Regions from separate parts of the Rhizobium sp. ZK1 genome, predicted to be linked through region 1. Evidence: riboswitches for the same ligand, from Rfam matches in the RefSeq annotation. Region 1 holds a riboswitch; each other region holds the start of a gene.
What was found. A riboswitch is a leader RNA that binds a small molecule or an ion and turns the genes downstream of it on or off. The one in region 1 is predicted to bind cobalamin.

Region 1 (5,817 bases):
GGTGGGAAAAGCTGGCGATGGAAGGCTTCGACACGGCGCGGCAGCTCCACCGCGACCGTAAAGCCAATCCGCGCACCGGTGATATCGGCAGGCTGCGGCAGCACCACGGCGGCACTGATACGGCAGGCTTCGCACGGATTGAGATGCGCGATCTTGCCGTGTTCCTTGCCGCTGTCGTCAGTGACGGTGACGCAGAGCGTCGGCAGCGTGCCGTCGGGCAGCACATATTGGGCAAGTGCTGCGGGGCTCAGGGTATCCTCGGCAAGGGCCGGAACCTGATGCGCAAAGCCGACGAAGACGAGCGCAAGCGCGCATAGAATGCGCACCATCAATTGCTCGATCCTGTCCAGACGGTGTTGCATCGTTCCCCTGCGCCTTGAGGCCCCTACCTCAGCATCGAATCCGTGATAGCGACATCCGCGGGAAAGCTCAATGCGACATTCGTTCGCCGCATGCCGCCCCATGTTTCAAACAAACGGCTTCTCCCCCACCGGCAAGACGGCGCAAGAGACTGCCACCCCGCAAACGAGACCTCTTCACATGCGATGAGAGATCTCGTCCTGATGCCGTTCGTAAGCGTGTCGCGCCTCGGCCAGCGCTTCATCGATATTGTGCGACCGGCCGGCCAGCGGCACATCGCCCTGCCTGCCGTCGGCAATCAGCAGGCGCCACCCCCAAGGTTTTGCCGACGACAGGTTCTCTCCATCGCGGGCGATGGTCCCGACATATTTGCCGTCGACGGTCAGGTGGAAAACGCTCGGCTCGCCTGACCGCACAAGCGCGAAATTCGCGCCTTCCTGATGTCCAATCATGGCACTGCTCCAACTGATGATGATCAGCGATCCGAACCGCCGCCTCGCGCCGTTGTTCCCGAGCCCATGCTTCTGATAGGCCGCTACTTCCGAAAGCAAGTCACCATGAGGCGACGGCAAGAGATCCGACCGTGATGATCACGGCAACAAGCAGCACCAGCCCGATATAGATCGACATATATCTGACCCGGTATGTCGTCGCCGGCGTCATGGCGCAGCTCCGGGAGGCGGCTCATCCTCGCCGGGATCGGGCACCGGCTGATCATCGCCCTGCTTGTCGGGCATCGGCTCCTTGACGGGCGGAGCGGGTTTTCCGGGCGGCGGAACGGGGGCTGACGGATGAGGTTCAGGTGCCAGGACCTTGATCGCTGTGGCAGGATTCGTCATGGCCTTGTTCTCCGGCTCGCGTGAAGGGCTTGAATGCAAAAGCCCAACGAGGCCGGGCCTGCGATGTTCCAGAGGCGCGGCCTTTTTCCGCCCGACGGAGACCTCGGCGCTCGCATCGGGTTCGCAAGACGCGCAGATGACGCAAGCCCTTGCGAATCACATAAGTCTGTGCTTATGTGTCATCATGATGGAACACGACATTTTCCGCGCCCTCGCGGACCCGACACGCCGCACGATCTTCGAGAAACTGGCGACCGGCAGCATGAATGCCAGCGCGCTTCGCCAAGGCATGGATATCAGCCAGCCGGCGATGTCCCAGCATCTCGCCGTGTTGCGAGCGGCAAGGCTGGTGCGCGAACAGAAGGAGGGTCGTTTCGTGAATTACGAGGTCGACCCCGAAGGGCTCACCCTCATCGCCCAATGGCTGGCGAAATATCGCGCCTACTGGCCGGCCCGCATCGATGATCTCAAGCTCTTGCTGAAGGATATGGATCAATGAACGAGGTGAAAGCCAAGGTGCAAGCCAAGCAACAACAAAGCGGCTTCGAACAGACATATGAGCTGGATGCGCCACTGGAAAAGGTCTGGCGCGCGATCAGCATTGCGGAATTCCGGGAGAAATGGCTGCCGAAGGAAGCGCTTGCCGATCCGCAATCGCTCTCCGAGACGCCAGGCAAGGAAATCCGCTACCGATTGCGCGACGATGCCCCGCCCTATCTCGAAAGCACCGTCACCTTCACGATCGCCGCGAACGCATCCGGCGGAACCAGCCTGCGGATCGTCCACGAATTGACCGGAGCCACTTTCGAGCGGCTTTCGAGATCGGTCGCCAACAGCAACGGCCAGACCATGATGCTCGCCGCCTGACGCGGCAGGCCTTCCCCCTGATCAACTCTGGAAGATTGGAGTTCGCCGATGCGCGAAACGATGCAACTCGTCCCTATGGTCGTGGAACAATCCTCGAGAGGGGAGCGATCCTTCGACATCTATTCCCGCCTCCTGCGAGAGCGGATCATCTTTCTGAACGGTGAGATCAACGACACCGTTTCGGCCCTCGTCTGCGCCCAATTGCTGTTCCTCGAAGCCGAAAATCCCAAGAAGCCCATCAATCTCTATATCAATTCGCCTGGCGGCGTCGTGACCAGCGGCTTTGCCATGTACGACACGATGCGCTTCATCCGCGCGCCGGTGCACACGCTCTGCATGGGAACGGCCCGCTCCATGGGCTCCTTCCTGCTGATGGCCGGCCAGCCGGGAGAGCGCTATGCCCTTCCGAATGCCAGCATCCTCATCCACCAGCCCCTCGGCGGCTTCCAGGGCCAGGCCTCCGACATGCTCATCCATGCGGAGGAAATCAGGAAGACCAAGCAGCTCATGACGCGCCTCTACGCCGAACATTGCGGCCGATCCTATGAGGAGTTCGAGCAGGCAATGGATCGCGATCGCTTCATGACGGCGCAAGAGGCGCAGGAATGGGGCCTGATCGACCGCATCCTGCAGGATCGTGAAGAGATGACGGACGTCGCGCCACAATAGCCATCGGCTGCTTTGAAGGGGCTCGGCTCACCAATCGCTGTCGATGGCTTGCGTCATACGCCGCCATCCCGTCACGATGAAGAGCCGGCCAGACATCAGACGAGGCCCGCGCCCAATTTCTCAAAAATCCGACAGCCGGGACTGGACAACGCAGGTGTAACTTTATAACAGTGGCTATGTAATGTTATTACATTAAGGGAGATCTCATGTACCGGCGCCCTTTCACTGTCTCCGCAGTCGCCACCGCGCTCACATCCGCCGCCGCGCGGCTCGGGCGTCAGCCACGAAGGCGGCGTCGGATCCGACACACTTCGCATTCCGGTGCTTGACGTTGCCCATGGCGGCGTCATAGATCGGAGCGACGGTTCCCCGAAGAGAACTCCGAGGGGAATAATAGGGAACACGGTGAGGACGACCCAAGAGGGACCGAGACCGTGGCTGCCCCCGCAACTGTAAGCGGATTGTCGATCTCGGGGTTGATCGCTTCAACGATCATGCCCTCGGCCTCTGGGCCGTGCCACTGCGATTTCGCGGGAAGGCAGATGACCGGCACATATTCGCGAGCCAGGAGACCTGCCGTCGATCACGATCCAATCAAGCCGGGCGGGGATGCCCGACAAGGAGCAGACATGATTGACAAGACCCCTCCCCACCTGCCGCCATCCATCCGTCTCGATTGGACGATCCGCCGCTAGCTTGCCGCTCGCCGGCTTCGTTCGCGTTTTCGCGCACCGGCATCCGCCAGCCCTTTTCCTTCTGATCGAGAGTTTCCCATGCGACAGCTTCTGAAGAGCTTTTCCCTCGCGCTCGGGCTGGCCGGCTTTGCTGCGCCCGCCTTTGCCGCCACCCAATATCCCCTCACCCTCACCAATTGCGGCCAGCAGGTCACCTTCGAAAAAGCGCCGGCCAGGATCGTTTCGATCGGCCAGGGCATGACCGAAGTGCTGTTCTCGCTCGGCCTTGCCGACAAGATCGCCGGCACCGCCGTCTGGGTCGGCCCGGTCCTGCCGCAATATGCCGATGTCAACAGCAGGATCAAACGGCTGGCCGACAATGACCCGAGCTTCGAATCCGTCGTCGGCGCGGAGCCCGATCTTGTGACTGCCGAATTCGAATGGCATGTCGGCACGCAAGGCTCCGTCGGCAAGCGCGAGCAGTTCAAGGATCTCGGCATCAACACCTATGTCGCGCCGGCCGATTGCGTCGCCAAGATCAACACCGATGGCGGTGATGGCGTGCGCAAGGAACTGTTCACGATGGACCTGATCTATCAGGAAATCGCCGAACTCTCCGAGATCTTCGACGTGAAAGACCGCGGCGACGCGCTGATTGCCGACCTGAAAAAGCGCGAGGCGGATGCCGTTGCCTCTGTCGCCGGTGCAGCGGCGAAGAACCTGCCTGTCGTATTCTGGTTCTCCAGCAAGGAGGTCGAGGGCGATGCCTTCATCGCCGGCAAGAACAGCGCGCCGGCCTATATCCTGAAAACGCTCGGCGCGAAGAACGTCGTGACGACTGAAGAGGAATGGCCCCTCGTCGGCTGGGAAACCATTACGCAGGCCAATCCTTCCGTCATCGTCATCGCCACCATGGACCGCCGCCGCTATGCCGCCGACGATCCCAGGGTGAAGGTGGATTTCCTGGAGAATGATCCGGTCACCAGGGAGCTGGATGCGGTGAAAAACAAGCGCTTCATCATGATGGACGCTCAGTCGATGAACCCGACGATCCGCACGATCGACGGCATCGAAACGCTGGCAAAGGGCATCAAGTCCTTCGGTCTGACACAGTGAGCCAAGCGCTTTCGCCACAGAGGACATGGTGGGCGCTTGCCGCGCTCACCATCGCCGCCGTCATCCTGCTCGCACTGATGATCAGCCTTGCCGTGTCGATCGGCGAGATCGCCATCCCGCTCGCCACTACGGCAAAGGCGGTCTCCAACCGCCTGTTCGGCACGGCGTTCGAGCTCAGCCGCATCCATCAGGGCATCATCTGGGATTACCGCCTCAGCCGCGCGCTGGTGGCGGCAAGCGCCGGTGCGTCGCTGGCGCTTTGCGGCGCGATCCTGCAGGCGCTGCTGCGCAACCCGCTCGCCGAACCCTATGTGCTCGGCATCTCCGCCGGCGCATCGACGGGCGCCGTCTGTGTCATGATATCAGGCCTCGGTTATGGCATACTCGGCCTGTCGAGCGGGGCCTTCATCGGCGCGGTCGCCGCCTTCCTGCTGGTCGGCGTGCTGGCGGCCGGTGCCGGCGGCACCAGCGAGCGCATCATTCTCTGCGGCGTGGCGGGCTCGCAGCTTTTCAATGCGCTGACCTCCTATATCGTCACCACCTCGGCCAATGCCGAACAGGCCCGCGGCGTGCTCTTCTGGCTCTTGGGATCGCTGAGCGGCGTGCGCTGGCCGGATGTCTATCTTTCCGTGCCCATCGCCGTGATCGGCTTCATCCTCTGCCTCGCGCATGTGCGTGCGCTCGATGCCTTCGCCTTCGGCACGGATGCCGCAGCCGCGCTCGGCGTCCCGGTGCGCCGGGTGCAGTTCACCCTGCTCGCCGTCACGGCCGCGATGACGGCGAGCGTCGTCAGCATGGTCGGCTCCATCGGCTTCGTCGGCCTCGTCATTCCCCATGCCGCCCGCTTCCTCGTCGGGCCGGCGCATGGCCGCCTGCTGCCGGCGACCGCGCTTGGCGGCGCGCTCTTCATGGTCGGCGCCGATATCATCTCGCGCATCATCATTCCGCAGCAGATCCTGCCGATCGGCGTCGTCACCGCGCTCTTCGGCGCCCCGGCCTTCGCCATCATCCTCTATCGCGTGCGGAGAAGCGCATGAGCATATCAGTCGACAAGGTCACCTATGCCGCCGGCAATACCGTCATCGTCAATGGCGTCAGCATATCGGTCGAAACGGGCAAGGTGCTCGGCCTGCTCGGGCCGAACGGCTCCGGCAAATCCAGCCTGCTTCGCCTGATCTGCCGGCTGCGGCAGGTCAGATCCGGCATCATCCGCCTCGGCGAAGACGACGTCTCCGGCCTTTCGCGCGCCGCCCTCGCCCGGCGCATCGCCTTCGTCGAGCAGCAGTCGACGA
Region 2 (5,817 bases), 560 kb from region 1:
CCTTCGCATTCGCCCGTTACAGGATTTCGACGTGATCAACCCCGAGGACGATCCGCGCTTCCGCGAATATGTCGATCTCTATCTGCAGTTGGTCGGACGCCGCGGCGTCATCCCGGAAGCGGCCCGCACCATCGTGCGCACCAACACGACCGTCATCGGCGCGCTGGCGCTGAAGCGCGGCGAAGCTGACGCGCTGATCTGCGGCCTCGAAGGCCGTTACGAGAAGCACCTGCGCGATGTGCGCCAGATCATCGGCAAGCGCCCGAACGTGCGCGATTTCTCGGCTCTCAGCCTGATGATCTCGCAGCGCGGTGCGACGTTTTTCGCCGACACCTATGTGACCTTAAATCCGACGGCAGAAGACATCGCCGAGGCGACGGTTCTCGCTGCCGAAGAGATCAAGCGCTTCGGCATCACCCCGCGCGCCGCCCTCGTCTCGCATTCGAATTTCGGCTCGCGCGAATCCGAAAGCGCCACCAAGATGCGCAATGCGCTGCAGCTTGTGCGCGAGGCGGCACCCGACCTCGAAGTCGATGGCGAAATGCATGGCGAAAGCGCCATCTCCGAGGAACTGCGCCGCCGCGTCATGCCGCACACCACGCTGAATGACGAAGCCAACCTGCTGATCTTCCCGAACCTCGATGCCGCCAACATCACGCTCGGCGTCGTCAAGTCGATGACGGACGGCCTGCATGTCGGCCCGATCCTGCTCGGCACGGCGATGCCGGCGCATATCCTGGCGCCGTCGGTCACCTCGCGCGGCGTGGTCAATATGGCGGCGCTCGCTGTCGTCGAGGCATCGCAGCCGGCTTAAAGCATGTCGCGCAAAAGTGTGCAGCGGTTTTGCGGTAACGACATGCGTAAAACAAAGACTTAAAGCGTGGCAAGCGAATCTGAAAGATCGCGACACGCTTTAGCCGGTCGCGCGTCAGCATCCGGATAATCAGGCACGCCGTATCGATCGGCGTCCCTGATCTGCCAGCGCATCGGCCCGTTCGTTACCATCGGCGCCGGAATGGCCCTTGCACCAGGCAATGCTTATCAGGGAATTCTCGGATAGCTGGATATCGATGGCTTTCCAGATTTTCGCATCTGATATCGCTCGGTTTCTGGCCTTGCCGGTCGGGTTGCTTTTCTTCCAGCCATTGTTTCTCCAGATCGGACGCCAGCTGTTGCAGCCTTCGACGGCATAGGCGGAATCGGACCAGATGACTGCCGCTACATCAGCTGCTGAGCCGTTGATCCAGATTGCCGCCTCAAGCACGGCCGTCACTTCCATCGCGTTATTGGATGAATCCTTTGCACCGCCAAAGCCGGAGGCGATCTCGATACCATCGCGGTAGGCGACGAAGGCCCATCCCCCATGCCTTGCGCCGGGTTCCAAACAACCGTCCACGAAAACGTGAAGGCCCCGCCGGGTGTCCGGTGTCTCTGCGGACGTTTCGCGTGTGCGGGATTCGTCGGAATTATCTGTCATATCAACTGTCTGGATATCAACGGCTTCCCGCGCGGTTGCAGGAAGCGGGAAAGTGGAAGCATCCGGCTTGCTGGATAAGATCGCAAAAATACGCTAGGAATTACTGCGAGCTTATTAAGGGAAACACGTTAAGACAAAGCGCGGTGGATGGAAGCCGCAACGCACTGATAGATGCTTTTCTCTTTCCGGAACGACGTCGTGAAGCGCCGAAACCTGTATCTCGTTTTCTGTCTGGCATTCGCGGCTCCTGCGGCGGCGCAGACCAATGCGATCTGTGAGGATCTGCGCGGGCGCCTTGCCGACCTGCCGCAAACCTTCGGCAACAGCAGCAGCGAGATGCGCCAATATGCCGGCGCGCTTGCCGAACAGAATCTCGAATTGCGCAAGGTGCGCAGCGATCTGCGCCGGTATGGCTGCACCTCCGGCAGCATGGTCGTCGTTGGCGGCGACAACGCCGGCTTCTGCTCCGAGCTCGAGCATGCTGAAGCCAGGATGGTCGACAATATCAGCTTCCTTCAGCATCGCCGCAACGAGTTGCGCCAGTCCGGCCCCGATGCGGCCCGCGCGGAACTGATGGCCGCGCTCGAAGACAATGACTGCAACAGCGACAGTTTCAGCGGGCCTGCCGAAGGCGACGCCTACGCGCCGGCTCCGAGCATCGAAGAGCAGGCCATGCGCAGCGACACGTTCATCCCGCTCGGCGGCGGCGAGCGCTATGGCCTGCCGCGCGCCGAAATGCTCTCGCCCGTCAGCACCATCTGCGTGCGCACCTGCGATGGCGGCTTCTTCCCGATCAGCAACAATGCCACCTCGGTCGATTTCGACCGTGATGCCGCGACCTGCGCGAAGATGTGCCCCGGCCTCGAGACGGAACTCTTCTATCGCGAGGTTTCCAGCACCGAGACCTCGAACATGATTTCGACGGCAACCGGAGCGCCCTACAGCGCGATGAAGAACGCCTTCGCCTACAAGACCCGTGCACCTGGCGAAAAATCCGCCTGCTCCTGCAATCTGTCTGCCTATTACGAGCAGATGCGAAAGAGCCAGGCCGCCTATGCGCCGGCGCCCGAGCCGAAGGGCTCGATCACCACGATCCGGACGGAAGCGCCGAAGGCGGTCGGCACCCCGCCTGCCTCGCAGCCGCAGGTGGCGGATCGCCCCTATGATCCCTCTGCCAGCAAGGTCCGGCAGGTCGGCCCGCAATTCCTTGCCGGCGATCAGGGCAAGATCGATCTCGCTAATCCGGCGACACCTGGCCCTCAACCTCAACAGCAGTAGTGACCGGCTCACGGTCCGATCGTCCCCAGCCGTCATGGAAGACGAGATCTTCCAGCGGCATGCGCTGCCGCCAGCCTTTGACCGCCAGTTCCGGCTGGTCATAGAGCCGGTCGACGAAGCCGGCGCAGAGCCAGGCCACCACCTCGATATGATCGGGGATGCCGAGGATTTCCTTCAGGTCGCCCTCGCGAAAAATGCTGACCCAGCCGATGCCGACGCCTTCCGCTCGCGCCGCAAGCCACAGGTTTTGGATGGCGCAGACGGTGGAATAGCTGTCCATGCGCGGATTATGCGTGCGCCCCAGCACCACGCTGCCGCTGCGGGTAGGATCACAAGTCACGCAGATTCCGAGCGGCGCCTCGACGATGCCTTCGAGCTTCAGCGAGCGATAGGCCTGCCGCCGCTCGGCGGTAAACATCAGGGCCGCTTCCTCATTCGCCTTCGCGAAGGCATCGCGCACCTGCGCCCTCACCTCGGCACTTTTCACCAGAATGAAATTCCACGGCTGCATGAAACCGACCGAAGGCGCGTGATGGGCCGCCATCAGCAATCGGGTGACGAGATCATCCGGCAGGGGATCGGGCAGGAACTGGCAGCGCACATCGCGCCGCGTCATGATCGCATGATAGACGGCCTCGCGTTCGGCCGCAGAAAAGCTGGATGCCGGGCAAACGGCATCGTCAATGGGTCGCATCGTCAAATCCCCAACAACGCAACCGCCCGCCGTCCGCGCGGGTTGGGTCTATCTTGCCAGGCCGGTCTTCTGACTTGGCGTCATCCACTTGGCCGCAGCCTTCCCGGCCTTGAGGCCAGTGGCGTGGTGAGCGGCAAGCGTCGGCCTTACAGCGTTGGGCACGTTCCGGTCTTGCACCGGATTCCCGATTCTCCCGCTTGTGACGGCGGGCACCTGACGGGCGATCTATGGCGTGGAAACGGCATGGCAGCAAGTCAATTCGGCGAATATGCCTGGAACGGAACTGCATCTCCGCCCCTGCCCGGTAAGGAACTGTCACTTGCAAAATTCCGCGTGACAATTTGTTTCCGCATCGCTACATAGCCAGCATGTCGATCTCGTCCGTCTACGCATCGCGATTTTATTCGTACCGCTGCTTCCAGCGGATGCGGGTCTGTGCGTAACCAAATCTAACGCGACGACAACCCGAACAGCCGCTAGTCTACCTGGCGGCTTTTTTGTTCCGCACGGTATGACCAAACAGGAGAGCATACCGTGACTGACACCATTGATGATCTGCGCATCGTCGAGATCACCCCGCTGACCAAGCCGGCCGATATCATCTCGGAAATCCCGCGGACATCAGCGGTCACCGAGACCGTGACCGGCACACGCGACACGATCCATAATATCCTGACCGGCAAGGACGACCGCCAGCTCGTCGTCATCGGCCCCTGCTCGATCCATGATCCGGCAGCCGCCCGCGAATATGCGTCCCGGCTCGTTGAGCAGCGACGACGCCTGTCCGGCGATCTCGAAATCGTCATGCGCGTCTATTTCGAAAAGCCCCGCACCACCATCGGCTGGAAAGGCCTGATCAACGACCCGCATCTCGACGGCACCTACCGTATCGAGGAAGGCCTGCGCCTTGCGCGCCGCCTGCTGCTCGACATCAACGCCATGGGCCTGCCGGCCGGCTGCGAATTCCTCGATACGATCACGCCGCAATATATCGCCGATCTCGTCAGCTATGGCGCCATCGGCGCGCGCACGACCGAAAGCCAGATCCACCGCCAGCTCGCCTCGGGTCTCTCCTGCCCGATCGGCTTCAAGAACGGCACGGATGGCGGCGCGCGTGTCGCGCTCGACGCGATCATGGCCGCTTCCCAGCCGCACCATTTCCCGGCCGTCACCAAGGACGGACAGGCAGCGATCGCCTCCACCCGCGGCAACGAGGACTGCCACATCATCCTGCGCGGCGGCAAGCGTCCGAACTATGAAGCGGCCGATGTGCAGGCCGTCATCGCCGAGGCAACCAAGCTCGGTGTCGACCCACGCATGCTGATCGATGCCAGCCACGCCAACAGCGGCAAGGATCCGATGAACCAGCCGAAGGTCGTCCACGACGTCACCGGCCAGATCGTCGCCGGCAATCACCACATCAAGGGCATGATGATCGAGAGCAACCTCGTCGCCGGCCGCCAGGATCTCGTCCCCGGCAAGCCGCTCGTCTACGGCCAGTCGATCACCGATGGCTGCATCGGCTGGGATATGTCTGTCGACGTGCTCGAGGACCTGGCGAAGGCCGTCCGTGATCGCCGCAAGGCTGCCGTCGCGGCCTGAGCGAGAGAATGAAGTGCGGCGGGCGAAATCCCGCCGTGCTATCGCCTATAATCCACCGCCCCTCCATCAAAGATGGCGCGGCTGCACAATATCATTCGCCGACCATCTTTTACTTCAGGACGGCAGGTGTGATCTCGAATTGCTCCGATTGAGAAGGCGAGCGACAAGCAAAAATACCATTGCCAGGACATATCCCGCCAGTACGGCTAATGCTTCCAACGCGAGTGGAAGCATTACGATACCGTCGCCGGGACCTTCCATCTCGTCTGGCGCTATCCTCGGCATTCCGACGAGACTGAAGGTCAAAACGGAAGCTAGTACCCACAGAAATGCGAACATATGTGGCATCCACTTTAAACGCTTGAGTGAACGCCCGACAAGATGCGCCAATAGAGGCGCCATGACATTCGAAATAAGAAAAATCGGTAGCGCGATGAGTGGAGGCAATATTGTGGGATAAGCGGGATCATAATGCATAGAGTACCGCCGACGAACGAGTCTGTACTTTTCAGATATCCCACAAACCAAGTCACGCGGCTACCGCCGCTGGCGCTTTCACGAAATGCGCCTGTGCAAGCACTTAGAGGCGACGAGCAAATTATAATTGGTCACTGTGCGGATAGAGCCGAGATATTCGTTCTCGTCGTCAACGACGTCGCTTAAAAACAGGAGAGCAATCTTATCCTGTGACTGGAGTATGAACTCCTCTTCCTGGGTGAGAGGCAGATCATCGAAGAAGTTCATAGCGTTATAATTTCTGAAGTAC
Region 3 (5,817 bases), 1.3 Mb from region 1:
GAGAGCACCGCCTCCTCATGCGGCGTTGCCGCATCCGCCATCAGTTTGACGGAGCCGACACCGTTCTGGATCGTATCGAGCAACGTCAGCCCGGTGAAAACACGGATCGTCAACTGCTGCTCGACCGCCGTCAGCGTCGCCCAGGAGGGAATGTCGTTCGACAGCGGCACTTTCTCGGGCAGCCAGAAATTGCCGGTCAGGCGGTTCCAGACTTCAAGATCCTTGTCGTCCTCGATACGGTTCCAGTTGATGGCGCGCACGCGGCTGACCGGCTTGAATTGCATGTTCATCATTGTCTCCGGTCGGTTAGAGCGTGCAGGAAACGCAGCCCTGCACCTCAGTGCCGGACAGCGCCATCTGGCGAAGGCGGATGTAATAGATCGTCTTGATACCCTTCTTCCAGGCATAGATCTGGGCGCGGTTGATGTCGCGCGTCGTTGCCGTATCGCGGAAGAACAGCGTCAGCGAGAGGCCTTGGTCGACATGCTGGGTCGCCGCCGCATAGGTGTCGATGATCTTGTCCGGCCCGATCTCGTAGGCATCCTGGTAATAATCGAGATTGTCGTCGGTCATGAACGGCGCCGGATAATAGACGCGGCCGATCTTGCCTTCCTTGCGGATCTCGATCTTCGAAACGATCGGATGGATCGAGGAGGTCGAGTGGTTGATATAGGAGATCGAGCCTGTCGGCGGTACCGCCTGCAGATTCTGGTTATAGAGGCCGGAGACCATGACCGCCTTCTTCAATTCCAGCCAGTCTTCCTGCGTCGGAATATGGATGCCGGCATCGTCGAATAGCGCCCGCACCTTCTCGGTCGCCGGCTTCCATTCCTGCCTGGTATATTTGTCGAAATAGTCGCCCGAGGCATATTTCGAATTCTCGAAACCCTTGAAGCTCGCACCACGTTCGAGCGCCAGACGGTTGGAGGCGCGCAGTGCGTGATAGGTCACCGTGTAGAAATAGATATTGGTAAAATCGACGCCCTCTTCCGAACCGTAATGGATGTGCTCGCGGGCGAGGTATCCATGCAGGTTCATCTGTCCCAAGCCGATCGCATGGCTGTCGTCATTGCCCTTCTCGATCGACGGAACCGAGGAGATATGGCTCATATCGGAAACGGCCGTCAGCGCGCGGATCGAGATCTCGATCGTCTTGCCGAAATCGGACGAATCCATCGCCATCGCGATGTTCAGTGAGCCAAGATTGCAGGAGATATCCTTGCCCATCGTCTTGTAGGAAAGGTCGTCGTTGAATTCGCTGGCCTCGCTCACCTGCAGGATTTCCGAGCAGAGGTTGCTCATGCTGATACGCCCGGCAATCGGGTTTGCCCGGTTCACCGTGTCTTCGAACATGATGTAGGGATAGCCGCTCTCAAACTGGATTTCGGCGATCACCTGGAAGAATTCGCGCGCCTTGATCTTCTTCTTGGTGATACGGGCATCCGCCACCATCTCGCGATACTTTTCCGTCACCGAGATCTCGGTGAAGGGCACGCCATAGACCCGCTCCACGTCATAGGGCGAGAAGAGATACATGTCCTCATTGTTCTTGGCGAGTTCGAAAGTGATATCAGGCACGACGACGCCGAGTGACAGCGTCTTGATGCGGATTTTCTCATCGGCATTTTCGCGCTTGGTATCGAGAAAGCGCATGATATCGGGGTGATGCGCGTTGAGATAAACCGCGCCCGCACCCTGTCGCGCGCCGAGCTGATTGGCATAGGAGAACGAGTCCTCGAGCAGCTTCATGACGGGGATGATGCCGGAAGACTGGTTTTCGATCTGCTTGATCGGCGCACCGGCCTCACGGATGTTCGTCAAGGACAGCGCCACGCCACCACCGCGCTTGGAAAGCTGCAGCGCCGAATTGATGGAGCGACCAATCGATTCCATATTGTCTTCGACACGCAGCAGGAAGCAGGAGACGAGTTCGCCGCGCTGCTTCTTGCCGGCATTGAGGAAGGTCGGCGTTGCCGGCTGGAAACGGCCGGTAATGATCTCTTCCATCAGATCGCGTGCCAGCTGTTCATTGCCTCTGGCAAGCGCCAGCGCCACCATGCAGATGCGATCTTCATAGCGTTCCAGATAGCGTTTACCGTCGAAGGTCTTTAGCGTGTAGCTGGTGTAATATTTGAAGGCGCCGAGGAAGGTCGGGAACCGGAACCTCTTGGCATAGGCTTCGTCGAACAGATCGCGGACGAAATTGAAGGAATACTGATCGAGTACGTCCTGCTCGTAATAGCCTTCGGTCACCAGATAATCGAGCTTCTCCCTGAGATTATGGAAGAACACCGTGTTCTGGTTCACATGCTGCAGGAAATACTGCTTGGCCGCCAAGCGGTCCTTGTCGAGCTGGATCCTGCCCTCATCGTCATAGAGGTTCAGCATCGCGTTCAGCGCGTGATAGTCCAGCGCTTCCACGGCCTTTAGCGGTTTTACACCCGCATCCCGCGTCAGGTTCGTTCCTGTGTCCAAAATCGTCCCATCCCGTCTTTGACATTGGCGACATCCTCGGCAGTTCCCAGAAGCTCGAACCTGTAGAGGTAGGGAACCCGGCACTTCTGCGAGATCACGTCGCCGGCAAGCCCGTAGGTCTCGCCGAAATTGCTGTTGCCCGCTGCAATCACGCCGCGGATATTGGAGCGGTTTTCCGCATCGTTGAGGAAGCGGATTACCTGCTTGGGCACGGCTCCCTTTACGATCCCTGGGCCGCCATCCCCGCAATAGGTGGGCGAGATCAGCACGTAGGGTTCGCGAATGTGGATGTCTTCAGCACTGAGGGGAATGCGCGCCGCGCGCAGTCCCAGCTTCTCGACGAAACGATGGGTATTCTCGGACCGGCTGGAATAGTAGACGATCAGGCCCATCGCTCTTCTCCAATTAGGAGAGCGCGCTGATCATGTCGGGACGGAAGCCCGCCCAGTGGTTCTCGCCGGCAACGACGACCGGAACCTGCATGTAGCCCATGCCGCGAACGCGATCGAGCGCGTCGGCATCCTCGGAAATATCGATGATCTGATAGTCGACGCCCAGACGGTCGAGGGCGCGATAGGTGGCGATGCACTGAACGCAGGCAGGCTTGCTGTAAACGGTAACGCTCATCATGTTCCTCGTGATGTCAATGAATTTCGGACGCAGTACAGGGCACGGGCGCCTTGCGGCGTCCGGGGTAACGCTTGACGATGATCTTGCAGAGTCGGCGCTTAAACGCCTGAAATTATCCCTTGCAGGATTTGCGCGGGCGGCGGCCTTGACGTTCTCGACATAACTTCAACCCCGAAGTGCTCATGCGGACGTTCGGGGCAGCGTAACAGCACGGATGGATTCCGCTTTCATGCACGCGACTTTCCGGACACCCCGCCCGTGGACGTTTTATTCAAGGCAGGTCTCCTGGCTTACGGGTCGAAGCCCCTGCCCCAGCCTTCCCAAAGCCTCATGCCTCAGTGACCTGAAATCGGACAGTTGCTCGCCGCTTACAGTTGCGGGGGCAGCTCCGGCTTTGTCGCGCCGTCATGGCGAAACGCACCGTATTCCCGTCTTAGCCCCCGACCCTCACGAATCGAAGGAACCTTGAACACTAGATATAGTACGCGAATCCCGGTTTGCGTCAACGGATGGTTTGTGCATCGCGTTACGGAATGTTTGAAATCGCTGCATTCCTGTGAAAAACGTGGTTAACGAATGGTAAAGAAAACAGGCTGTGGAGGAGGCCTCAAAGGTGAAAGCCGGCATATAGCCGGCTCTCCCAGGAATCGACTAGGCGCTCATGCGCGGGTCGTTGCTGCGGCACCGCGCAACAATCGAGCAGCCGCCACCATGTTGACGAGCGCTGGGCGAACCTCCTCCCATTTACGCGTCTTCAGACCGCAATCGGCGTTGATCCAAAGCTGCCCATTCGTCAGGCGCTCGCGCGCCAACATCAGAAGTTCGGTCGTGGAACCACGATGCGGCAAGCATGCACTGCCGCATCCAATCGCAGGATGATATAGAGAAATCTTTATGTCTTCATCCGAAGAAGGCGAAGCGCATTCATCGTCACCAGCACGGTCGCGCCCGTATCCGCCAGGATCGCCGGCCACAGGCCGGTAATGCCGGCTATAGTGGTGACGAGAAACACTGCCTTCAGCCCGAGCGCGATGGTGATGTTCTGCATGATATTGCGCATCGTCCGCTTCGAAAGGTCGATCATGCGCGCCACGTCGCCGACACGTCCATGCAGCACCGCCGCATCCGCCGTTTCCAGCGCCACGTCGGTGCCGCCGCCCATGGCGATGCCGACATCGGCAGCAGCAAGCGCCGGCGCATCGTTGATGCCGTCACCGACCTTGGCGACGAAAAGCCCTTCCTTCTTCAATTCGCCGACGATGCGCTGCTTGTCCTGCGGCAGCAGCTCGCCGCGCCAGTCGATGCCGAGATCACCGGCAACGGCGGCTGCCGTGCGCTTGTTATCACCGGTCAGCATGATGGCCCGCACACCGGCCGCCTTCAGCGTCGCAAGGCCGCTCTTTGCGTCCTCGCGTGGCTCGTCGCGCATGGCGATCAGGCCGGCAGCGACGCCATCGATCAGCAGCACCGAAACACTTTTGCCCGCGCCATTCAGGATGGTAACCTGCTGATCCTGCTCCGCATTCAGCGCTCTACGCTCACGCGCAGCCGGCGGCGACAGGAGATCGAGCGTTTCGCCGCCCACCTTGCCCGTCACACCCTTGCCCGGCAGCGCCTCAAGTTCGAAAGCCGGCGGCATGGGTACACCATCGGCTTTCGCCCGGTTTAGGATCGCCAGCGCCAACGGATGGCTGGAAGCTTGCTCCAGGACCGCGGCGCGTGACAGCACCTGCGTCTCAGAGCGTCCAAAGGCAATGATATCGGTCACCTGCGGCTTGCCAACGGTCAGCGTACCCGTCTTGTCGAAGGCAACGGCCGTCACCTTGCCAAGCGATTCCAGAACTGCGCCGCCCTTCATCAGCAACCCGCGGCGCGCACCCGCCGAAAGAGAAGCGGCAATCGCAGCCGGCGTGGAAATGACGAGCGCGCAAGGGCAACCGATCAGCAGGATCGCAAGGCCCTTGTAGATCCATTCGCCCCAAGCCGCGCCCGTCAGCAGCGGCGGCAGGATCGCCACCAGAACCGCCACGACGACAACACCCGGCGTGTAATAGCGCGAAAAGCGGTCGATGAAGCGCTCCGTCGGCGCCTTGGATTCCTGCGCCTCCTCCACCAGCTTGACGACGCGGGCAATCGTATTGTCCTCGGCAGCGGCCGTCACACGAATGCGCACTGCGGCATCGCCATTCACCGTGCCAGCGAAGACGGTCTCGCCGGTTCCCTTGCGCACCGGCGTGCTTTCGCCGGTCACCGGCGCTTCGTCGATGGCGCTCTCACCAGACAGGATCGTACCGTCGGCGGAAATCCGATCGCCCGGCCGTACGAGAATGACTGAGCCGACGGTAAGCGTTTCCGCCGGCACTTCCTTCACCTCACCGCCCGTTTCGAGCAACGCATTCTTCGGCACCAGCGTCGTCAGCGACTGGATGCTGGCGCGCGCCTTTCCGGCGGCAACGCCTTCCAACAGCTCACCGACAAGGAACAGGAAGACGACCGTCGCCGCTTCTTCGCCGGCATTGATGATGACGGCACCGACGGCGGCGATTGTCATCAGCATTTCGATCGAAAAGGGAATGCCGGCAAGCGCGGCCATGACGGCGCGCCGCGCGATCGGAACCAGCCCGACCAGCATGGCGGCAATGAAGGCATAGGAAGCGATCGCCGGCACCAGATGGCCGATCACATAGGCGATAACGAGCGCCAGGCCGGAGA
Region 4 (5,817 bases), 120 kb from region 1:
GCTTCAGGCTCATCAGGCTCGCAAGCCGCAGCGAATGCCCGGCCGCCCCGCCGGCATGCGCCGCGGCAATTGCCGCAAGCTCGGTGTCGGCAGCCGACAGGAACAGGATATCGCCCGGCGACTGGCCGAGGTCGATTGCCTCGTCCCCGTCGCTGATCGTTCCCTGCTGGGCCAGAAGCAGATGCATTTTATATCCTCATGCGAGCGCTTCGATCGCCTTGCGCACCGCGTCCTGATCCATCTCGTGCAGGCCGATGACAACGAGACGCGTGCTGCGCGTTTCACCCGATGCCCAGGCGCGGTCGAAATACTGGTCGATACGGACACCCACGGCCTGCAGCTGCAGGCGCATCGGCTTGCCGGAGACGTCGATGAAGCCCTTGAGGCGCAGCACGTCATGCTCGGCAATGATGCCCTTCAGCTTCTCGACGAAACCGGCCGTGTCCGAGATCGCACCAAGCTCGACGACGAAACTGTCGAATTCGTCGTGATCGTGGGGCTCACCGTCCTCATGCTCCAGCTCGTGATGGGACTTGCGGTTGACGACGTCGTCTTCCGTTCCGATGCCGAGGCCGAGCAGCACGCTTGCCGGCACGTCGCCATTCCTGGCCTCGATCATCACAGGCTTGCGGGCAATGCGCGAGGCGACTTCGCTCTTCACGCGACCGAGCCCGTCGCTGTCGATCAGGTCGGTCTTGTTCAGTACGATCAGGTCGGCGCAGGTCAGTTGATCCTCGAACAGCTCCTCGATCGGGCTTTCATGGTCGAGCGATTCATCCTCGACGCGGCGCGCATCGACGGCATCGTGGTCATCGGCAAAACGACCAGCGGCGACAGCGGCACTATCGACCACGGTGATGACGCCATCGACGGTGACTTCGCTACGAATATCCGGCCAGTTGAAGGCGGCCACCAGCGGCTGCGGCAAAGCGAGGCCCGAGGTTTCGATGACGATATGGTCCGGACGCTGATCGCGCTCCAGAAGCCTCGTCATGGTCGGAATGAAATCGTCGGCGACCGTGCAGCAGATGCAGCCATTGGTGAGCTCGATAATATCGTCTTCGGTGCAATTCTCCGCCCCGCAGCCCTTCAGCACATCGCCATCGACGCCGAGATCACCGAACTCGTTGATGATGAGCGCGATCTTCTTGCCGCCGGCATTGGTGAGCAGGTTGCGGATCATGGTCGTCTTGCCGGCGCCGAGGAAGCCGGTGATGACGGTCGCGGGAATTTTCTGCTGCATGGAACTAACCCTTCATTTTCAGCGGCAATCCTGCCGCGATAAAATAGACGTCGTCGGCCTCTGCCGCGATCATCTGGTGCAGCCGGCCGGCATGGTCGCGAAACTCGCGCGCCATGCGGTTTTCGGGCACGATGCCGAGGCCGACTTCATTGGAAACGATGACGAGCCGCGCCTTTGCGTCAGGGAGAAAGGCGGCGAGCGCTGCGGACTGCGCAGCGATATCGCGCCCGTCCATCATAAGATTGGTGAGCCAGAGCGTCAGGCAGTCGACCAGGATCGCCCTGCCCTCGCCATCGATGGCCGCAAGGCGCTCCGTAAGATCGAGCGGCTCCTCGTGCGTGGTCCAGGAGGGACCGCGATCGGCCTTGTGCCGGTCGATACGCGCCTGCATCTCCCCGTCCCACGCCCGGCCGGTGGCGATGTAGTGGCGGTCGAGGCCGCTGGCTGTCACGAGATTTTCGGCGAAGCGGGATTTGCCGGAGCGCGCGCCGCCGAGGATGAAGGTGGCGGTCATGCGCAAACGCTCCTGTGAGAGAGGATGCGGCTTGTTCTAAGTGTACTTTCCTTGGCAACAGAGGCGGGTGCCACAGACTCGACGCAAGAGGCCGAAAGCACCGCACCGACGCCTGCCAATCGCACCGCCAAAGGCAGCACCGAACCATATTCTTCAGCCAAAACAACCTCCGTGCTGGCAGCGGGCAAAACACCCAGTTGGGCACTATGCCCGGCACGGATGGCAGGTCTCCTGGCTCGCAGTTGTCGGCCGCGATAGGGGCAACCGTTTCCGGTCGCCCCTGATCGTGCCAGCGGATCTGCCTCGCCTTCCCGGCTGCATCTCGTGAAAAGGCGGACGATTCGTAGAAAGAGAGGCGTCCTGCCCCGGCTGATCACGGTGCATTTCCAGTGGCTTTTCCGGCGCCTGTTCCACCTTGCCCGCCCACAGGATGCGGGCCGTCGGCGCGGCAGTCGAAATGCCGGACGGAAGACCCTGACTGCTCTACAGTCGCGGGGTCGGCTGTGATGAAGGCCCCCGGTTTGGGTCCGCCTCGTCACATTCCCTTTTCATCCGGAAGGCGTCAGGCCGATCCGGAACCATCCATTATGTGGTTTCATGGTTAGGCGCGCGCAACCCCCATGTCAATTGCCCCGCACTGTGCCAGAGAGGTTCATCTCTACTTACACTACCAAGATTATCGTGTTTATTCAAAATCTTATGTCATAGAAACTTTACTGCCCGGCCGGTATTTAGCCGCAATTGGCAGGCATGCGGTGCCGCCTGCCACCCTTGACCGCCGCTCCTGTCGCCTAGTTCTCCTATGATGCTCTCCCGAATGGATATCCGCCGCTTCCGGCCCTTCACAACCATATTCGATTTGGGACGCCTGCGCGCCCTCGCCAGACAAAGTGAAATAGGCCTGGTCTTTGCCGGCGCGCTGGTCGGCATCGCTGCGGGGCTGGCGGTCAGCGCCATGAGTTTCGTGTCCGAGGCAATGCACCGGTTGATCTTCGGCATCGAAACCGAAACCCGGCTCAGCGCTTCGCAGATCGACAACCAGTTCCTGCTGATGACGGCGCCTTTCGCCGGCGGTATCCTACTCGGCTTGTTGTTCTTCATCCTCGCCAAGTGGCGCAAGAAGCCGATGGTCGACCCGATCGAGGCCAATGCGCTGCATGGCGGTCGCCTGTCTTTGACAGACAGCATTCTCGTCGCCGTCCAGAACATCATCTCCAACGGCTTCGGCGCCTCGGTCGGTCTGGAAGCCGGCTATACGCAGCTTGCAGCCGGCATCGCCTCGAAATTCGGCCTGAAACTGCAACTGCGCCGCGCCGATCTGCGCGTGCTTGTCGGCTGCGGCGCTGCCGGCGCCATCGCGGCCGCCTTCAATGCGCCGCTGACCGGCGCGTTCTACGCCTTCGAGCTCATCATCGGCACATACGCCATCGTCTCGCTGACACCGGTCGTCGTTGCAGCCCTGGTCGCCACACTGGTTGCACGCCTGCTTGCCGGTAGCGATTTCATCATCGATGTCGGCAGTTTCGGCGCTGTCCAGCCGGCCGATTACGTGCCGGCGATCGCACTCGGCGCCTTCTGCGCCGGCATCGGCATCCTGCTCATGCAGGGCGTTGCCTTCGTCGAGGAACTGGCGAGAAAGAGCTCCGTCCCGCTGCCCTTTCGCCCGGCGCTCGGCGGCATCGTCGTCGGCCTGCTGGCGCTGGTCTCGCCGCAGATTCTGGCCGCCGGACATGGCGCACTGCATCTGAACCTCGCCAACGAAGTAACGATCCCCGCCCTTATCAGCCTGTTTTTGCTGAAATCGGTCGCTTCGGCTGTCTCGATCGGCTCCGGCTTCAGGGGCGGCCTGTTCTTCGCTTCACTCTTCATGGGCGCGCTGCTCGGCAAGCTCTTTGCCTATTCCGCCCCCTATTTTGCCGATGCGACGCTGACCCCCGTCATCTATGCCGTGGTCGGCATGAGTTCGCTTGCCGTCGCCGTCATCGGCGGGCCGCTGACCATGACCTTCCTCGCACTGGAGATTACCGGCGACTTTCCGATCACCGCCCTCGTGCTCGCCGCCGTCATCACTTCCTCGCTCGTGGTTCGCACCACCTTCGGCTACTCCTTCGCCACATGGCGTTTCCACCTGCGCGGCGAGAGCATCCGCAGCGCCCATGATGTCGGCTGGATCCGCAACCTGACCGTCGACAAGCTGATGCGCGCCGATGTGAAGACGGCTAAAAACAGCATGACGCTCGGCGACTTCAAGACGGCCTACCCGATCGGCTCGACTCAGCGCGTCATCCTTGTTGACGATCAGGACAAATATGCAGGTCTGGTGCTCGTCCCGGAAATCTACGCAAATCCCACCAGCGCGCAGGACGAAGCCCAGAATCTCGCCGATTTCATCCGCTATAAAAACGATTTCCTGCAGCCGCAGATGAACGCCAAGCAGGCAGCCGCGATCTTCGACAAGACCGAAAGCGAAGCACTCGCCGTCGTCAACAACATGATCGAGCGCAAGGTGATCGGCCAGCTCAGCGAAAGCCACACACTACGCCGCTACAGCGAAGAACTCGACCGCCGCCGCCGCGAAGTTTCAGGCGAGATTTAGAGTAGGCCGGCAAGAAAGCGGTCATCGAGAGTGCGCTCAAGCTCCGCGGCAACGTCGTCCAGCGCCTGATCGACGCTTTGGCGATAGTTCGCCCGCTCTCCTGAAAGCCCGAAGCTTTCGAGAAGCCTGCCCCGATAGGCATCCGAACCGAACAGGCCGTGCAGATAGGTGCCCATGACATGCCCGTCGGCGGAAACCGCCCCATCCGGCAGGCCATCGACAACCGCCACCGGGCGCGCGCAATCGGCCCCTTGCGTGATGCCGAGGTGGATCTGATAGCCCGATAGCGGCACCTCATACTGACAGGAGCGCGCGCTGCTGTTGCGCACGGTCTTCTCCGGCGCCATCTCGGTATCAACATCGAGCAGGCCAAGCCCTTCAATGTCAGTCACCGCCCCTTCAATGCCCAGTGGATCATGCACCCTGCGGCCGAGCATCTGGTAGCCGCCGCAGATGCCGATCACCCGGCCACCCCGCCTGACATGAGCGGCAAGGTCACGGTCCCATCCCCGTGCCCTGAGATCGCTGAGGTCCGATATGGTCGATTTCGAGCCAGGCAGGATGATGAGTCCCGCATCATCAGGCAGCCGTTCGCCTGAGCGTACAAAGACGAGCTCGACATCAGGCTCGGCCCGCAGCGGATCGAGATCGTCGAAATTGGCAATGCGCGGCAGCACCGGCACGGCAATCTTCAGCGCCCCTCGCGCGCCCTTGGCCAGCCGCTCCAGCACGACGGAATCTTCCGCCGGCAGCCGCCCCGCCGCCTGAAGCCAGGGCACGACGCCGAAACAAGGCCAGCCGGTGAACTGGCCGATCGATGTGATACCGTCGTCGAACAGGCTCACATCCCCACGGAACTTGTTGATGATATAGCCCGAAATCATGCTGCGATCCTCTTCGGCAAGGATCGCATGGGTGCCGACGAGCGAGGCGATGACCCCACCGCGGTCGATATCGCCCACGAGAACGACAGGCACATTTGCCCGTGTCGCAAAGCCCATATTGGCGATATCACCGGCCCTGAGATTGATTTCCGCCGGCGAACCCGCCCCCTCGACAACGACGAGATCGGCATCTTCCGACACCTTGGCGAAACTCTCCAGCACGGAAGAGATGAGCTGCGGCTTCAGCCGCTGATAGTCGCGCCCCTTTGCCTGCCCGAACACCCTGCCCTGCACGATGATCTGGCTGCCGTTTTCGGACTGTGGCTTCAGCAGCACCGGGTTCATATGCACTGATGATGGCGTACGGGCCGCAAGCGCCTGCAGCCACTGCGCCCGGCCGATCTCGCCGCCGTCGTCGGAAACCGCCGCATTATTCGACATATTCTGCGGCTTGAACGGCCGCACCGTCAGCCCGCGATTGGCCGCCAGCCGGCAAAGCCCGGCCACCAGCACCGTCTTGCCGACATCCGAGCCGGTTCCCTGCAGCATGATGGCTCTGGTCATTAGGGTCTATCCGTGA

Region 2: it holds a riboswitch for cobalamin, as region 1 does, so the genes downstream of both, bluB (5,6-dimethylbenzimidazole synthase) here and ACK9YZ_RS12370 (ABC transporter substrate-binding protein) in region 1, are expected to answer to the same signal.
Region 3: it holds a riboswitch for cobalamin, as region 1 does, so the genes downstream of both, nrdH (glutaredoxin-like protein NrdH) here and ACK9YZ_RS12370 (ABC transporter substrate-binding protein) in region 1, are expected to answer to the same signal.
Region 4: it holds a riboswitch for cobalamin, as region 1 does, so the genes downstream of both, cobU (bifunctional adenosylcobinamide kinase/adenosylcobinamide-phosphate guanylyltransferase) here and ACK9YZ_RS12370 (ABC transporter substrate-binding protein) in region 1, are expected to answer to the same signal.

Annotation. Positions count from the first base shown of each region.
Region 1 is NZ_CP180586.1:2,378,271-2,384,087, forward strand. It holds gene ACK9YZ_RS12340 (hypothetical protein) at 1-362, opposite strand, end outside; gene ACK9YZ_RS12345 (hypothetical protein) at 537-812, opposite strand; gene ACK9YZ_RS12350 (hypothetical protein) at 1,020-1,199, opposite strand; gene ACK9YZ_RS12355 (ArsR/SmtB family transcription factor) at 1,384-1,698, shown strand; gene ACK9YZ_RS12360 (SRPBCC family protein) at 1,695-2,066, shown strand; gene ACK9YZ_RS12365 (ATP-dependent Clp protease proteolytic subunit) at 2,115-2,735, shown strand; cobalamin riboswitch at 3,081-3,331, shown strand; gene ACK9YZ_RS12370 (ABC transporter substrate-binding protein) at 3,509-4,525, shown strand; gene ACK9YZ_RS12375 (FecCD family ABC transporter permease) at 4,522-5,562, shown strand; gene ACK9YZ_RS12380 (ABC transporter ATP-binding protein) at 5,559-5,817, shown strand, end outside.
Region 2 is NZ_CP180586.1:1,818,752-1,824,568, forward strand. It holds gene ACK9YZ_RS09325 (NADP-dependent malic enzyme) at 1-814, shown strand, start outside; gene ACK9YZ_RS09330 (ribonuclease H family protein) at 944-1,477, opposite strand; gene ACK9YZ_RS09335 (DUF2865 domain-containing protein) at 1,676-2,755, shown strand; gene bluB (5,6-dimethylbenzimidazole synthase) at 2,715-3,449, opposite strand; cobalamin riboswitch at 3,491-3,681, opposite strand; gene ACK9YZ_RS09345 (3-deoxy-7-phosphoheptulonate synthase) at 3,984-5,051, shown strand; gene ACK9YZ_RS09350 (hypothetical protein) at 5,607-5,817, opposite strand, start outside.
Region 3 is NZ_CP180586.1:3,654,034-3,659,850, forward strand. It holds gene nrdF (class 1b ribonucleoside-diphosphate reductase subunit beta) at 1-290, opposite strand, end outside; gene nrdE (class 1b ribonucleoside-diphosphate reductase subunit alpha) at 307-2,475, opposite strand; gene nrdI (class Ib ribonucleoside-diphosphate reductase assembly flavoprotein NrdI) at 2,454-2,867, opposite strand; gene nrdH (glutaredoxin-like protein NrdH) at 2,881-3,102, opposite strand; cobalamin riboswitch at 3,363-3,588, opposite strand; partial or broken gene ACK9YZ_RS18555 (hypothetical protein) at 3,765-3,953, opposite strand; gene ACK9YZ_RS18560 (heavy metal translocating P-type ATPase) at 3,998-5,817, opposite strand, start outside.
Region 4 is NZ_CP180586.1:2,498,081-2,503,897, forward strand. It holds gene cobN (cobaltochelatase subunit CobN) at 1-187, opposite strand, end outside; gene cobW (cobalamin biosynthesis protein CobW) at 197-1,243, opposite strand; gene cobU (bifunctional adenosylcobinamide kinase/adenosylcobinamide-phosphate guanylyltransferase) at 1,248-1,757, opposite strand; cobalamin riboswitch at 1,961-2,355, opposite strand; gene ACK9YZ_RS13010 (chloride channel protein) at 2,563-4,353, shown strand; gene ACK9YZ_RS13015 (cobyric acid synthase) at 4,350-5,801, opposite strand.